Alicyclobacillus sp. SO9: one gene and its partner. The protein of the gene in region 2 binds, or shares a complex with, the protein of the main gene of each other region. Links are inferred from orthologs where the notes say so. Each region holds a gene or a part of one and is shown on either strand. Other genes may lie near its edges.

Region 1 (5,723 bases), 2.3 Mb from region 2 along the record:
CAGTGCATCAGCAGCATCCTTTACTTCATAAGCGATATGATGAAGTCCGCCGCCTTTTTGCTGTACAAACTTTGCGATGGGACTGGACTCGGCAGTTGGCTCCAGCAATTCGATGTGAACATCACCAGCTTTGACAAAGACGGCTTTCACTTGCTGGTCATGAATCACTTCTTCGTGAACGACTGACAGCTTCAGAACTTGTGTATAAAAGGGTAACGCGTCGGCAATGCGGGGAACCGCGATGGCGACGTGATCGACCTTATTGGTCAAACCGACCTCTGTGTCCTCTCCCAGACTATCAAAACGCACATGGCTGCGAATAAATTCGGCCACTTCTTGAATCTTTGTGCCAGGTGTGAAAACCTCGGCAATCCCTTGTTCCAGCAAGGCTTTCCTATCCTCATCGGGAACGACGCCTCCGCCGATAACAAGAATGTCCTCTGCCTGACGTTCGCGCAAGAGGCGGACGACTTCCGGAAAGAGTTCCATGTGCGCGCCTGACAAGCTGGAAAGCCCGATACACGCCACGTCCTCCTGAATGGCAGTTGCTACAATTTGCAGAGGCGTCTGTCTCAATCCAGTGTAAATTACCTCAAATCCTTCATCCCGAAGACCCTGCGCAATTACCAAAGCCCCTCGGTCGTGTCCATCCAGACCCGGCTTCGCCACAAGCACTCGGATTGGCTGTGCCATGTTTCATCCTCCTATCAATCAAGCGGCTCAACAGCGACTGAGTGCGTCGCTTTGTATAACGCCTAGTACAATGGCGGCGTGTACTCGCCGAAGACATCCCTTAGCACATCGCAAATTTCGCCGGTTGTTGCATAAGCGCGAACAGCGTTCAAGATGTAAGGCATCACGTTTTTTGTTCCTTTGGCCGCCTCTCGCAGTTCATCCAGGCTGCGCTGCCACTGGTCCTGTGACCGCGTCGCCCGCAGTTCGTTCAACTGGGCTTTTTGCTCTTCACTCAAGCGCGGGTCTACCTTTAGCAAGTCCGGCTGTACTTCGTCCTGTATTCGAAAATCGTTTACGCCCACCACAATCTCATCGCGGTTTTCAATACTCCGCTGTGTTTCATAGGCTGCACGATGAATTTCCTTTTGCATGTACCCTTGTTCAATGGCTGAAACAGCTCCGCCGAGTTCATCAATATAATCGATATACGATGCAGCACGGCGTTCCAGTTCATCTGTGAGAGACTCAACATAATAGCTTCCCGCCATGGGATCGACCGTTTCAGAGATACCGTTTTCATATGCGAGAATCTGCTGGGTTCTCAGCGCGATACGTGCGGATTGTTCTGTCGGCAGAGCCAAAGCTTCGTCTCGCGAGTTTGTGTGGAGACTTTGAGTTCCACCCAACACTGCGGACAGGGCCTGAACCGCTACACGAACAATGTTGTTATCCGGCTGCTGGGCCGTCAAAGTGCTGCCCGCAGTCTGGGTATGAAATCGAAGTTGCATGGATTTCGGATGGACTGCACCAAATCTCTCTTTCATGATTTTGGCCCACATGCGCCGCGCTGCGCGGAATTTTGCGATTTCTTCAAAAAAATTATTGTGAGCATTAAAGAAAAATGAGAGCCTCGGAGCAAAGGAGTCTACTGGCAGCCCGGCATCGATAGCAGCCTCAACGTAGGCAATGGCGTTGGAGAGTGTAAATGCCAATTCCTGAACTGCCGTTGATCCCGCTTCGCGTATATGATAGCCGCTAATGGAAATCGTGTTCCACTTCGGAACATTTTCAGCACAGAATTGGAAAATGTCTGTAATGAGTCTCATGGACGGCTTGGGTGGAAATATGTAGGTTCCTCGTGCGACGTATTCCTTTAAAATGTCGTTCTGAATTGTGCCTGAGACTTCATCCCAGGAGACACCCTGGCGCTCTGCTACAACGAGGTACATGGCCAGCAGAACTGCCGCAGGTGCGTTAATTGTCATTGAGGTGCTTACCTTATCCAGTGGAATCTCATGCAGCAGTGTCTCCATGTCCAGAAGTGATGATATAGAAACGCCGACCTTGCCGACTTCCCCTTTCGCGAAATCGTGACTGGCATCGTATCCAATTTGAGTTGGTAAGTCAAAGGCCGTGCTAAGTCCAGTCTGTCCTTGCTCCAACAGGTACCGAAAGCGCTTGTTCGTCTCCTTTGCCGAACCAAATCCGGCATATTGACGCATCGTCCACAGCCGCCCCCGATACATCGTGGGTTGTCCTCCCCGGGTATAGGGATAGTCACCGGGGAACCCTAGTTTCTCCAAGTACTCCTCCTGCGACTTGATGCCGTCCTGAGGAGTATAGACGCGGCGAATCGGGATGCCAGAATGAGTGTAGAACTCGTTCTTCCGTTCAGGCCGCTTTCGGACCCTCTCGTCGGTCCTTTCGCTCCAACTGTTCATCGCCTCATCAAACCCCATCGGGTTCCCTCCCAACTATCTTATAACACCTGACAATAAAATGAGTGCCAACGCCGATTGGCTGATGCCAGCGGCGACCAAACCCGCCTCAGTGGCGGTTGCGACCGACGACTCCGCCAGCAATCCACACAAGTCCCATCGCAACTACAGCAATACCAGCCATAACGCCGCCTGCTACAGTCATGTTTACAACCTCCCCTATGCTCGACTCACCGCCAGAAAGACGGCGGCTCAATACCTGTCAAATCCACTGCATTATAAGGATTCTCAGGCTACTCAAATGATAGTTGAAAAACATTTGTAAATGAACGCTTTAAGCGCCCTTCCCATTCAGAAAATGTGACATTTCCATTAATTTCGGCTTCTACTGACGTCACACCTCTGTCCGCAATTCCACAAGGCACAATTGTCTGAAAGTCACTGAGATCTGTCGTCACATTCAGAGCCAGACCATGAGCAGTAACAAACTCTCCATGCTGATTTCGACGGACGCTGGCACCTACAGCGCAAATCTTTCTATCCTCCACCCACACACCAGGGTACCCTTCGCTACGCTCCCCAGAAATACCAACTTCCGCTAACGCCGTGATAATGGATTCTTCCAGCAGTCGGATGTACTTGCTGACATCGTTATTCCACGGGTGTAAGTGCAGGACAGGGTAAACAACCCACTGTCCCGGACCGTGATAGGTTACATCCCCGCCTCTGTCTACCGTTCGTACTTCAAATCCTGACTGCTCGAGCCACTCTTTTGTTGCAACAATATTGTGGGCCCCTCCGTTTTTACCAATGGTGATAGTCGGGGGATGTTCCACTGCGAAAATCGTCTGCCGGTCATCTTCTCCATTGAGCAACCGGTGGCGCTGTGCCATCTGAATGTCCAGAGCCTTGTCATAAGCAAGTCTGCCGAGGGATGCCCAGTGCCCTGAAGTTGTTGGTTGCTTTCCCACCTCATTCGTCATTGTAACCACCTGCGATTCATTGGCTTTGTGGTCGGCTTTCAGAACCAAAGAGATCGGATCTCCTGACCACGGTGTATCCATAGAACAGCTCTACGCCTGGGTCCCAGTTTGATTCTGAAGAGACTGTAACGGCAAGCCGTTTGCTCGCTGTACTTGTTCATGAGCATGGTACGAGCTGCGTACAAGTGGACCCGCCTCAACGTGCGAAAATCCTCTGCGCAGACCCTCTCCTTTTAGTCGTAAAAACTCCGTCGGCGTATAAAACTTTTGAACAAGCAAGTGTTTCTTGGTTGGCTGCAGATACTGCCCAACTGTCAGAATATCGCATCCAACCTCGCGCAGGTCATCCATAGTTTGAAGGAGTTCCTCGAAGGTCTCTCCAAGCCCGACCATAATTGAGGATTTGGTCTTAATATCTGGACGCATTTCTTTGGCCCGGCGCAAGAGCTCCAGTGTTCGGTCGTACTTGGCCCTGGACCTGACTCTGTCAGACAACCGACTCACCGTTTCAACATTGTGATTCAAAATGTCAGGGGAGGCGTCCATCACGACCTTGAGCGCTTCCCAGTCTCCCATAAAGTCAGGAATTAGAACTTCCACACCGCACTTTGGAATCCTCGAGCGGATAGCCCGGATTGTGGCTGCAAAGATACCTGCTCCGCCGTCATTCAAATCATCTCGAGCTACGCTGGTAATAACAGCATGTTGTAAATCCATGTTGACTGCAGCATCTGCAACGCGCTGAGGTTCCGCAGCATCAAATTCTGTCGGGCGTCCGCTGTTGACAGCGCAAAAGCGGCACGCACGTGTACACACATCTCCGAGGATCATAAACGTGGCAGTTCGATTTTCCCAGCATTCATAGATATTGGGACAGCGCGCTTCTTCACACACCGTATGTAACGACTTTGTTCGCATAATATCTTTTAACTCTTGATAGTTCGGGCCTGTCTTCATTTGGATTTTCAACCAGTCTGGACGAGAGAACGCTTGTTCACGCATAATTCGCTGTTTCTCCGCCTGTTTTTCTTCCAATTTGGAATTCGACACGACTGACCCCTCCTTTGTCTAAATCAGCAGACTTACTTAACTAGTGTAGACGATTCCCGAGACAAATCAAAGGATGGCGTCCTACTCGCCATCCTTTATGAATTGCGCACCAACGTCGCTTCTTAATAAATCAGCGTATTCTCATCGTATTTTTGTAGTCGGTCTTTGACGGCTTTCAGGAACTGACCGCTAATCCAACCGTCAAGCAGCCGGTGGTCCAAAGAGAAACAAAGATTGACCATACTGCGGATTGCAATCGCGTCGTTGACAACAACAGGTCTTTTCACAATCGATTCCACGGACAGTATTCCAGACTGCGGCATATTGATGATGGGCTGGGACAACACGGAACCGAATGCTCCTGTATTATTAACGGTAAATGTACCCCCCTGTACGTCGTCAATTGACAGACGACCAGACCGTGCCTTTGCAGCTAACTGATTCACGGAATGCGCTAGACCAGCAATACTTTGCCGATCCGCATCATGGATGACGGGGACAACCAGTGCGTCGTCAGTCGCAACTGCAATCGAAATGTTGACTCGACTTCTCATGTGGATTTTATCGTCCACCCATGCTGCATTCAGCATTGGATACTGTTTCAGCGCTTCAGCCACTGCTTTAATAAAGAAAGGAAGGTATGTGAGGTCAATGCCTTCTTTTTTCTTGAAATCTGATTTGACCTTTTGTCGAAGGCCAGCAAGATTCGTTACATCGGCTTCCACTACCGTCCATGCATGCGGCGCTGTCTGTTTACTCTCCACCATTTTCTTTGCAATCATTTTTCGGACTGTACTGGGTTCCACAATTTCGTCGCTAAGGCTGTCAAATTCCGTTGTGCGGGCCACAGCCGCCGGGGGGGTCGCCGCCCCATCAACCTGCTTACCCTTGACTGGCTCCACGCTGCCTCCCATGCCGGCAGATTGGACGGGCGCTGCCTCTTGACTGGGTTGAGACGGTCTCTGCGCGCCTTTCGTTTCCTCCAGGTACTGACGCACGTCCTTGCGCGTAATGCGACCGCCTAGTCCGGTACCGTGCAGCTGTGCGAGGTCAATGTTGTTGTCCTGTGCTAAACGAAGAACTGCCGGTGAATAGCGGTTGCCCTCGGGTTTCTGCGGCGTCTCTGTTACTTTGTCGGTCACTGCATCAGCAGGAGCATTTGCGGCGGATGACTGTGGAACAGGGGTGCTTGACGCACCGCCTTCTGCCGCAACCGTACAGATGACTGTACCAACACTCACCGTTTCGCCTTCTTGTACGACAATGTCTGTCAACACTCCGTCATAGTCTGACGGCA
Region 2 (8,177 bases):
CAATTCCCGCAACAGACCAGGTGGCATCTGACGGAATGGATTCAGTTAAGAAGAGCAGGTTTTTCGCGGATGCCGGCAATGCTCCAGGCACCCCCAACACAAAGTCAAAGTGGAAGGGCGGCTCGACGAGGTCTTCCTTCGCCAACTGCATGGCATTTTTAATCATACCCGCGTCGAAAATTTCAAATTCTGGTCGAACACCAAACGCCTTCATCTCAACAGCGAAATTCTTCAACGTCTGCCAGTCGTTCCGAAAAACCTCATTTCCAAAGTTGACGCTTCCGCACGTTAATGTTGCCATTTCCGGGCGTAATGATACTGGCTGAAGACGTTCCGGAGTGTCCATCCAGACTGCACCGCCCGTTGAGACTTGAACGATGACATCGCAGCGCTTGTGAATGGCTTCAATGGTCTCTTTAAACCGTTCTTTATTTTGCGTAGGTTCGCCGCTGTCAGTCCGTACATGTAAGTGAATAATACTCGCCCCAGCCTGACGACAGGCTGCAGCCGCTTCTCCAATTTCATCTGGTGTTACTGGCAAATGAGGCTGGTCGCTTTTTGTTACTTCCGCTCCGACCATTGCTGCTGTTACAATCAGTTTTTCCAACAGACATCCCCGCTTCCGCTGGTATTTCCCTTTTGACCTGCAATTTACTTTTCTTTAAACCGCTGTTTTTCGGCTGGTACCACGCAAGTTCCCGTGGCTTTTGTAACAATAATCGGCTGAGAGAGTACTTGCGCAGCCGATGGAAAAGCCTCGTCTATGTTGGCCTCAATCACCTTGTAAGCCGTGAATGTCATCTGTCGTGAAGTGTTCCCATAACGTGTAATTTGTCCTCGTGCTTCTATGTAGTCTCCAGCGTAAACAGGAGCTTTGAACTCAACGTTGTCGTAGGCAACAAACAGTCCCTCGTCGCCGTCAGAGTGAATCAGTAATTCTGTTGCCACATCGCCAAACAGAGACAACATTCTGGCGCCATCCACCAGACGTCCTCCGTAATGCGCGTCAGCATCGCTCATACGCAGACGAATCACACTCTCATAACCATCGTGTTCGCTCACACCTATTACGCCCTTTCTCATTTTAAATTTCCCTATTAAAACAATGTTCTCCCAGGCCGCAAGTGCTCATCAGCCCAGTAGAGGGCAACATAAAGAAAAGCGGGTGAAGCTAAGCCGCACCCATTCTACGCATTCAGTTGAGCCTTTACTACCTGTCTCAATTCATCGATGTCAAAAGGCTTTGTAAAATGCGCCACAGCCCCCATCTCCATGGCTTCTTGAATCAGATCCAATTCGCCGTAGGCGGTCATCATCAGCACTTTCGCTGTGATTTCCTTTTTTCTTAGATTACGGAGAATTTCCAGCCCGTCCATACCTGGTATCTTCATATCCAAAAGAATCAAATCAGGGCGTTCTGAAACTGCCAGGTCCAGTGCGAGAGAGCCGTTGTGGGCCTGATATGTCTGATAGCCCTCCTTACTGAGTACTTCTTGAAGAAGCACACGGATACCAAGCTGGTCATCCACAATCAATACTTTTTTTGCCAAGACGTTCACCTTCTCGAAGGAAAAATCTGAGTATGTTATGTAAACAACCTCTACTATGACTAGTAAAGTCTGGCCTTGACCAAGTATTCGCTGTGTGAAATCTGAATTCCTGCAACTAACTTCACGAGAAAGAAAAAGACGCATGGAACGAGAATGTGCTCGAACCATACGCCTGTCCAAAAAAATTTCTATTTATCCCGGAATTGATTGGCCGCCAATTGAGCGACAATGAATTCTGATGAAATACATCTTATAAAGCCGTTTCAGAAGCTTTCAAGGTGCCAAATTGGTAACGCAAGGAAGCTGCTACAAATTCTCGGAACAGCGGCTGAGCACGGTTTGGCCGAGACGTGAATTCGGGGTGGAACTGGACGCCGACATACCACGGATGCTCTGGAACTTCGACAATCTCAACGAGTTTCTTATCGGGGCTCGTTCCGGCAATGTGCAGGCCTGATTCTTCCAACTGAACCCGGTAGTTGTTGTTAAACTCGTACCGATGGCGGTGGCGTTCACTGATTAAATCGGACTGATAAGCTTCTCGCGAGCGGCTTCCTTGGGTAAGGGCACAGCTGTACGCGCCCAACCGCATGGTACCACCCATATCCTCAATGTTCTCCTGTTCCGGTAAGAGTGCAATGACAGGATGAGGAGTAAAGGGATCGATCTCGCTGCTGTGAGCACCAGACAGCTTGGCCACATTCCTGGCATATTCAACGACTGCCACTTGCATACCAAGGCAGATGCCAAAGTACGGAATTTCCCGTTCACGTGCATACTGCGCAGCAACAATCTTACCCTCAATGCCCCTGTCGCCAAATCCGCCTGGTACCAAGATGCCGTCCACACCCGCAAGCATCTCAGGAGCATTGTCCGCAGTCAAGTCTTCAGAATGAACCCACTCAAACTCGACTGACGTATTGTTTTCATAACCACCGTGATTGAGTGCGGCCATAACACTGGCATATGCATCCGGAAGCGCTACGTATTTTCCTACAATTGCTATTTTAACAGTGTGTTTGAGTTCCTTGATGCGGTTCACCATGGCTTTCCACTCGTCTAGACTTGGAGGCGCCGTGTTCATTTCAAAGTGCTGTAGGACAATCTCATCGATTTTTTCTTCATGAAGCATCAAAGGAACTTCATATAGCACCTGTGCGTCTCTCGCTTCGACGACCGATTCAACATCTGTGTCACAGAACAAGGCAATTTTCTTTTTGACATCGAGGGACAGGGGGACCTGAGTTCTGCAAACAACAATATTCGGATTGATGCCGATGCTTCGCAGTTCTGCCACACTGTGCTGCGTTGGCTTTGTCTTTACTTCACCTGTCATCTCCAGGTAGGGAATTAGGGTAACATGGATATAAAGGACGTTTTGTCTGCCTACTTCGTTCTTCATTTCTCGAATCGCTTCAAGGAACGGCAAGCTTTCGATATCGCCAACTGTACCGCCAATTTCTGTAATGACCACGTCTGTTTCGGGATCGGCCGCTTGAATGATACGCTCCTTAATTTCGTTTGTGATATGCGGAATCACTTGGACCGTACCGCCCAGATAATCGCCTCGGCGTTCCTTTGTGATGACTGTCCAATAAATCTTACCGCTTGTAACATTATTGTTAGCTGTTAGGCTTTCGTCGATAAAACGCTCATAGTGCCCTAAATCCAAGTCCGTTTCAGCACCGTCATCTGTTACAAACACTTCACCGTGCTGATATGGACTCATTGTGCCGGGATCGACGTTAATATACGGATCGAATTTTTGAATCGTAACCCTTAAACCGCGATTCTTCAGTAATCGCCCCAGCGAGGCAGCAGTGATGCCTTTCCCTAAGCCGGAAACCACTCCGCCTGTAACAAAAATAAACTTCGCCATGCTCGCTCCTCCTCAAACTTGTCCCAAAAGGGCCATTCCAACGCGTCTGTCTGGCATACAAAAACAGCGTTCTGGCAAATACCAGAACGCAACTGACACACTTAGAAAGCATATCCTAACGGGATGTATCAGATAATCTATGAAGTTTTACAGCGATTCGTCCTCGTCTTCACTTTCATCTTCTTCTTCGTCGTCATCATCGTTGTCTTCATCATCAGAAAACTCACCATCGTCATCATCCGAGAAGTCTTCGTCTGATTCAGAATCGTCGTCCGCGTAATCGTCGTCGTCCGATTCGGAATCATCGTCCAATAATGGCGACAGTTCGTCATCATCGCTGTCGATCTCTAATTCATCCGTGTCATCCAAACCGTCTTCATCGTCATCACTAAAGGCATCCCCGGATTTACGCACAAAGCGCTTGCTGGTGAGCGATTTCTCTTGAGTTCGATCTGCAGGATACCAACGCTTCAAACCCCAGACATTTTGACCCAGGCACAGAAATCGTCCATCAATGTTGAGTTCTGTATAGACGCGTGCGATGACGGCCATAGCCTCGTCTTCAGTCATTCCACGCAGGTCTTGAATTTCCTTCATGAGATCGCGAAAATACATCGGGTCCTTCGATTGCTTAAGAACCTCATAAGCCAACTCGACGAGTGCCATGTTCTGAATCTCATTCTGTGACTTTGACAGCGCAACTGCCATCGAAAACTCCTCCTCAAAAACTGGTCAGAGGGCCTTTCCCTGCCCCTGACTATATCTATCCAACTGGTTCTAAAATAATGGTTGAAGCATGAACACCGAGGTAATTCGTGTGTGTGCAGAATTTTAATACGTGCGACATTATAGCACAATCCTTTTGTTTCGTCACAACTGTTTCCAAGGAAAGTTTGTCAGAATGTTTTCTGCACTTTGATAGGGGTCCTGACTCAAGTCTTCCTCCAGAATCCTCTTCCATTCTGTATCTTCTTTTGCCCGCTTCCTGACATACTCTGAGAGCGCTGCGTCAACCAGTTTCAGCGTCTCATCCCGGTGCCGGTTGCGTCGGCGCTGTTCCCAGAAACCCGACTCATGCAAGTGCTCATAGTGACGTGTCAAAGCCTGCCACAGTTCTTCCATCCCTTCTCCTGCTACGGCCTTCGCTGAGACAATAGGCGGAAGCCAGTTTTCACGCAGGAGTGTTTTCTCGTGAAGCATCAACCGGAGCTCCTGAATCAGTGTATCTGAGCCAGGCAAATCTCGTTTGTTGACAAGAAACAAGTGGGCAATCTCCATAATACCAGCCTTTGCAGTCTGTACATCGTCACCGGCACCCGGGGTCAGTACCAATACAACAGAATCTGCCACCTGCATCACGTCAAGTTCAGCCTGCCCCACGCCGACCGTTTCCAGAAAAATCACGTCACAGCCTGACGCTTCGAGTACATACAGCATTTCGCGCGTGGATTTCCCGATGCCTCCGAGGCCGCCCCGACTCCCGACGCTTCGAATGTACACGCCAGGGTCTGTGCTGTGCTTCGTCATGCGCACCCTGTCTCCGAGCAAGGCACCACCTGAAAATGGACTTGACGGATCGACAGCAAGTACACCCACTCGCAAACCTTGTTTGCGGACAAAATCTATCATTTTGTCTACCAGTGTGCTTTTCCCTGCCCCGGGCGATCCCGTAAAACCAACGACTTGCACCTTCCCGCTGTATGTATACAGGGATTCCAACAGCGCACGTTTGTCTGGGGCATTGTTATCAATCAGAGTCAGAGCCCGTGCCACAGCGCGGGGCTCCCCTCTTAAAATCCGGTTAAGCAGCGGGTGCATATCGCCCGTCACCCTTTCAAATGAACCTGTTGATGAAACTGTTGCTAAAACTGTTGCTAAAACTGTTGCTAAAAAAGTTTATCACGATTCCTTAAGCACGAGACGGGCAATAACCATCCGTTGAATCTCATTGGTTCCTTCGTAAATCTGTGTAATTTTGGCGTCTCTCATCATGCGCTCCACAGGGTACTCGCGAATAAAACCATACCCGCCGAAGACCTGGACCGCTTCAGTCGTCACCTCCATGGCTGTATCAGAAGCAAATACCTTGCTCATGGCAGAGGCTTTTCCGTACTCATGACCGTTTGATTCTCTCCAGGCTGCTTGATACGTCAGCAAACGGGCTGCCTCAATTTTGGTGGCCATGTCTGCCAGTTTGAACTGTATTGCTTGCTGATCTGCAATGGGCTTGCCGAACTGTTTGCGCTCTTTTGCATAGTCCCGCGCCAATTCATAAGCTCCCTGAGCAATTCCCAACGCCTGGGCAGCAATCCCGTTTCGTCCGCCGTCGAGCGTCATCATGGCGATTTTAAAGCCAAAGCCTTCGTCGCCCAGACGATTCTCAACAGGGACCCGGCAGTCTTCGAAGATTAATTCCACAGTGGTGGACGCTCGAATACCCATTTTCTTTTCTTTTTTCCCAATCGAAAATCCTTGCATACCTTTTTCAACAATAAATGCAGTGATTCCGCGCGATCCCATTTCGGGATTGGTCATAGCAAACACCACGTACACATGAGCCGGACCGCCGTTTGTGATGAACACTTTGCTGCCGTTCAGGACATATTCATCGCCGTCCCTGACAGCAGTCGTACGCATCCCTGAAGCATCCGATCCCGATCCGGGCTCCGTCAACCCATAAGCCCCAATCCAACTGCCTTCAGCCATGGGGGTCAGATACTTTTGCTTCTGCGCTTCCGTTCCAAACTTGTAAATGGGCCAGCCAGCCAAGCTAGTATGTGCGGACAATGCGACTCCAGTGGAGGCGCAAACCCTGGACAGCTCTTCGACAGCGATGACATATGCAAGGTAATCCATACCTGCGCCGCCGTATTCCTCCGGCCAGGGAATACCAGTCAGTCCGATATCCGCCATTTTCTGAAACAGAGCTTCATCAAACTTCTCTGCTTCATCGCGTTCCGCCGCCGTAGGTGCTACCTCCTTGTTCGCAAAGTCCCTGACCAATTGACGAATTTGTTCATGTTCTCTGTCCAGCATAAAATCCATGCGATGAACTCCTCTCTCTTTCGCTCTGCAAGCGCTCAGTTTAAGTGGCCGATGTAAGTTCTCGAAATGGTCCACTTACATGGTTGATACAATTGCTTTCAATCTAGTTGTTCAATTGTCTTGCGATGACAATTCGCTGAATCTGATTGGTTCCTTCATAAATCTGTGTGACTTTTGCATCCCTCATCAGCCGTTCAACGTGGAAATCCTTAATATAACCGTACCCGCCGTGCAGTTGAACAGCATCGGTGGTTACCTGCATGGCCGTGTCTGAAGCGAACACCTTTGCCATCGAGGCTTCCTTCGTGCAGTTCTTGTTTTCTCCTCGCAGTATGGCCGCATGATAGACCAGCCACTGTGCTGCCTCCACTTTTGTCGCCATATCTGCCAGCATAAATTGTACACCTTGAAACTGAATGAGTTCGTTGCCAAATTGCTTTCGATTACGCACATATTCGTTGGCTGCGTCAAGACCGGCTCTCGCAATCCCCAGAGCCTGAGCAGCAATGCCAATTCGACCGCCGTCAAGCAGCCTCATTGCAATGGAAAATCCCTGTCCCTCTTCACCTAAACGGTTTGCGACAGGTACTTTTGCGTCTTCAAACAGCAGTTCACAAGTGGCCGATCCGTTTAACCCCATCTTAGACTCTTTCTTACCAACTCTGAATCCCGGTGTATCGCGTTCGACCAGAAACGCAGTAATCCCTCGGTTTCCCCGAGCGGGCTGTGTCACCGCAAAAACGCAGTAGACATCTGCTTCGCCAGCATTGGTGATAAAAACTTTACTTCCGTTCAGCACATAGTGGTCTCCGTCTAGCACAGCCTTTGTGCTGATGGAACTGGCATCAGAGCCTGCGTTCGGCTCTGTCAGTGCAAATGCTCCCAAGAACTCACCGCTGGCAAGTTTAGGAACATACTTTTGTTTCTGTTCCTCCGACCCAAAGTAGAGTATTGGAAACGTACCCACAGAGGTGTGAACAGCTAAAATGACACCCAGTGCGGCCGACGCATAGGAAATCTCTTCAATTGTATTGATGTAAGTCAAAAAATCGGCACCTACGCCCCCGTACTCTTCTGGTATCGGAAGCCCCATAACACCCAACTCACCCATTTGACGAACGAGATCGCGAGGAAACTCGTCTGTGGCATCAATTTCTGCAGCTCGCGGCAGGATTTGCTCACGGGCAAAGTCACGAACCATTTCCCGCATCTGCCGCTGTTCCAAAGTGCGTTCAAAATCCATGTGTTTCCCCACACTTTCTCATGTCTAAACTCTGTTATCTGCTCCGAAAGTTATTTGCCCCTAAACTCAGGTTTCCGCTTCTCCACAAACGCCGTCATACCCTCAGTCTGGTCTTCTGTACCAAAGGCTAGGCCAAACCAAGCAGCCTCCATTGACAGTCCTTGAGTCAGGTCTGCTTCAGCCCCTTCGTAGACGGCTTTCTTCATCCAATTCACTGCCTTAGGAGCAAGCTTTGCCAGTTTTTGAGCGAGTTTTTCTCCCCTCTCATGCAAGTCATCTGGTTCAGCTACCTGTGTCACAAGACCTATGGCAAAGGCTTCATCGGTATCCACCAGATCTCCTGTCAGCAACATGGAAAGGGCTCTGCCCTGTCCGACGATACGGGGCAGACGCTGACTTCCGCCAAACCCGGTAATCACGCCAAGCCCAATTTCCGGTTGTCCGAACTTAGCCCCCTTCG

Evidence for each region. The genes of interacting proteins can lie anywhere in the genome.
Region 1: the proteins of meaB (region 2) and GI364_RS12920 are in contact, whole or in part, in a crystal structure (PDB 8DPB), measured with the Methylorubrum extorquens proteins. The link is inferred for Alicyclobacillus sp. SO9 from one-to-one orthologs. Residues at the interface, in SOR26638.1 of Methylorubrum extorquens: Arg20, Ala21, Ala24, Arg25, Thr28, Ser32, Arg33, Arg34, His37, Thr98, Gly99, Gly100, Ser101, Ile102, Leu103, Lys106, Thr107, Ala110, Ala113, Ile114, Asp115, Arg116, Ala118, Phe119, Ile120, Arg121, Pro122, Pro124; in SOR27001.1 of Methylorubrum extorquens: Glu577, Glu578, Asn579, Asp580, Gly581, Arg582, Arg583, Arg585, His596, Ala604, Ser605, Ala608, Asp609, Gly611, Phe612, Asp613, Val614, Asp615, Ile616, Gly617, Pro618, Leu619, Glu625, Arg628, Gln629, Val631, Glu632, Asn633, Asp634, Glu661.

What each region holds. Positions count from the first base shown.
Region 1 is NZ_CP066339.1:2,786,027-2,791,749, forward strand. Bases 86-3,073 are described here. They hold GI364_RS12920 (acyl-CoA mutase large subunit family protein), read right to left. Parts: upstream 2,415-3,073; coding sequence 756-2,414; downstream 86-755. Other genes in these bases: mce (methylmalonyl-CoA epimerase), read right to left, coding at 86-693; lipB (lipoyl(octanoyl) transferase LipB), read right to left, coding at 2,687-3,073. Also shown: more of mce, read right to left, coding at 1-85; more of lipB, read right to left, coding at 3,074-3,424; lipA (lipoyl synthase), read right to left, coding at 3,467-4,411; GI364_RS12935 (dihydrolipoamide acetyltransferase family protein), read right to left, coding at 4,549-5,723. UniProt on the Escherichia coli protein: Catalyzes the interconversion of succinyl-CoA and methylmalonyl-CoA. Could be part of a pathway that converts succinate to propionate.
Region 2 is NZ_CP066339.1:5,037,162-5,045,338, forward strand. The notes cover bases 3,274-6,118. They hold meaB (methylmalonyl Co-A mutase-associated GTPase MeaB), read right to left. Parts: upstream 5,248-6,118; coding sequence 4,300-5,247; downstream 3,274-4,299. Other genes in these bases: GI364_RS23535 (CTP synthase), read right to left, coding at 3,274-3,429; rpoE (DNA-directed RNA polymerase subunit delta), read right to left, coding at 3,577-4,137; GI364_RS23550 (acyl-CoA dehydrogenase), read right to left, coding at 5,329-6,118. Outside these bases: GI364_RS23520 (3-keto-5-aminohexanoate cleavage enzyme), read right to left, coding at 1-607; GI364_RS23525 (3-aminobutyryl-CoA ammonia lyase), read right to left, coding at 652-1,083; GI364_RS23530 (response regulator), read right to left, coding at 1,188-1,550; more of GI364_RS23535, read right to left, coding at 1,801-3,273; more of GI364_RS23550, read right to left, coding at 6,119-6,474; GI364_RS23555 (acyl-CoA dehydrogenase), read right to left, coding at 6,578-7,717; GI364_RS23560 (enoyl-CoA hydratase/isomerase family protein), read right to left, coding at 7,768-8,177. UniProt on the Escherichia coli protein: Binds and hydrolyzes GTP. Likely functions as a G-protein chaperone that assists AdoCbl cofactor delivery to the methylmalonyl-CoA mutase (MCM) ScpA and reactivation of the enzyme during catalysis.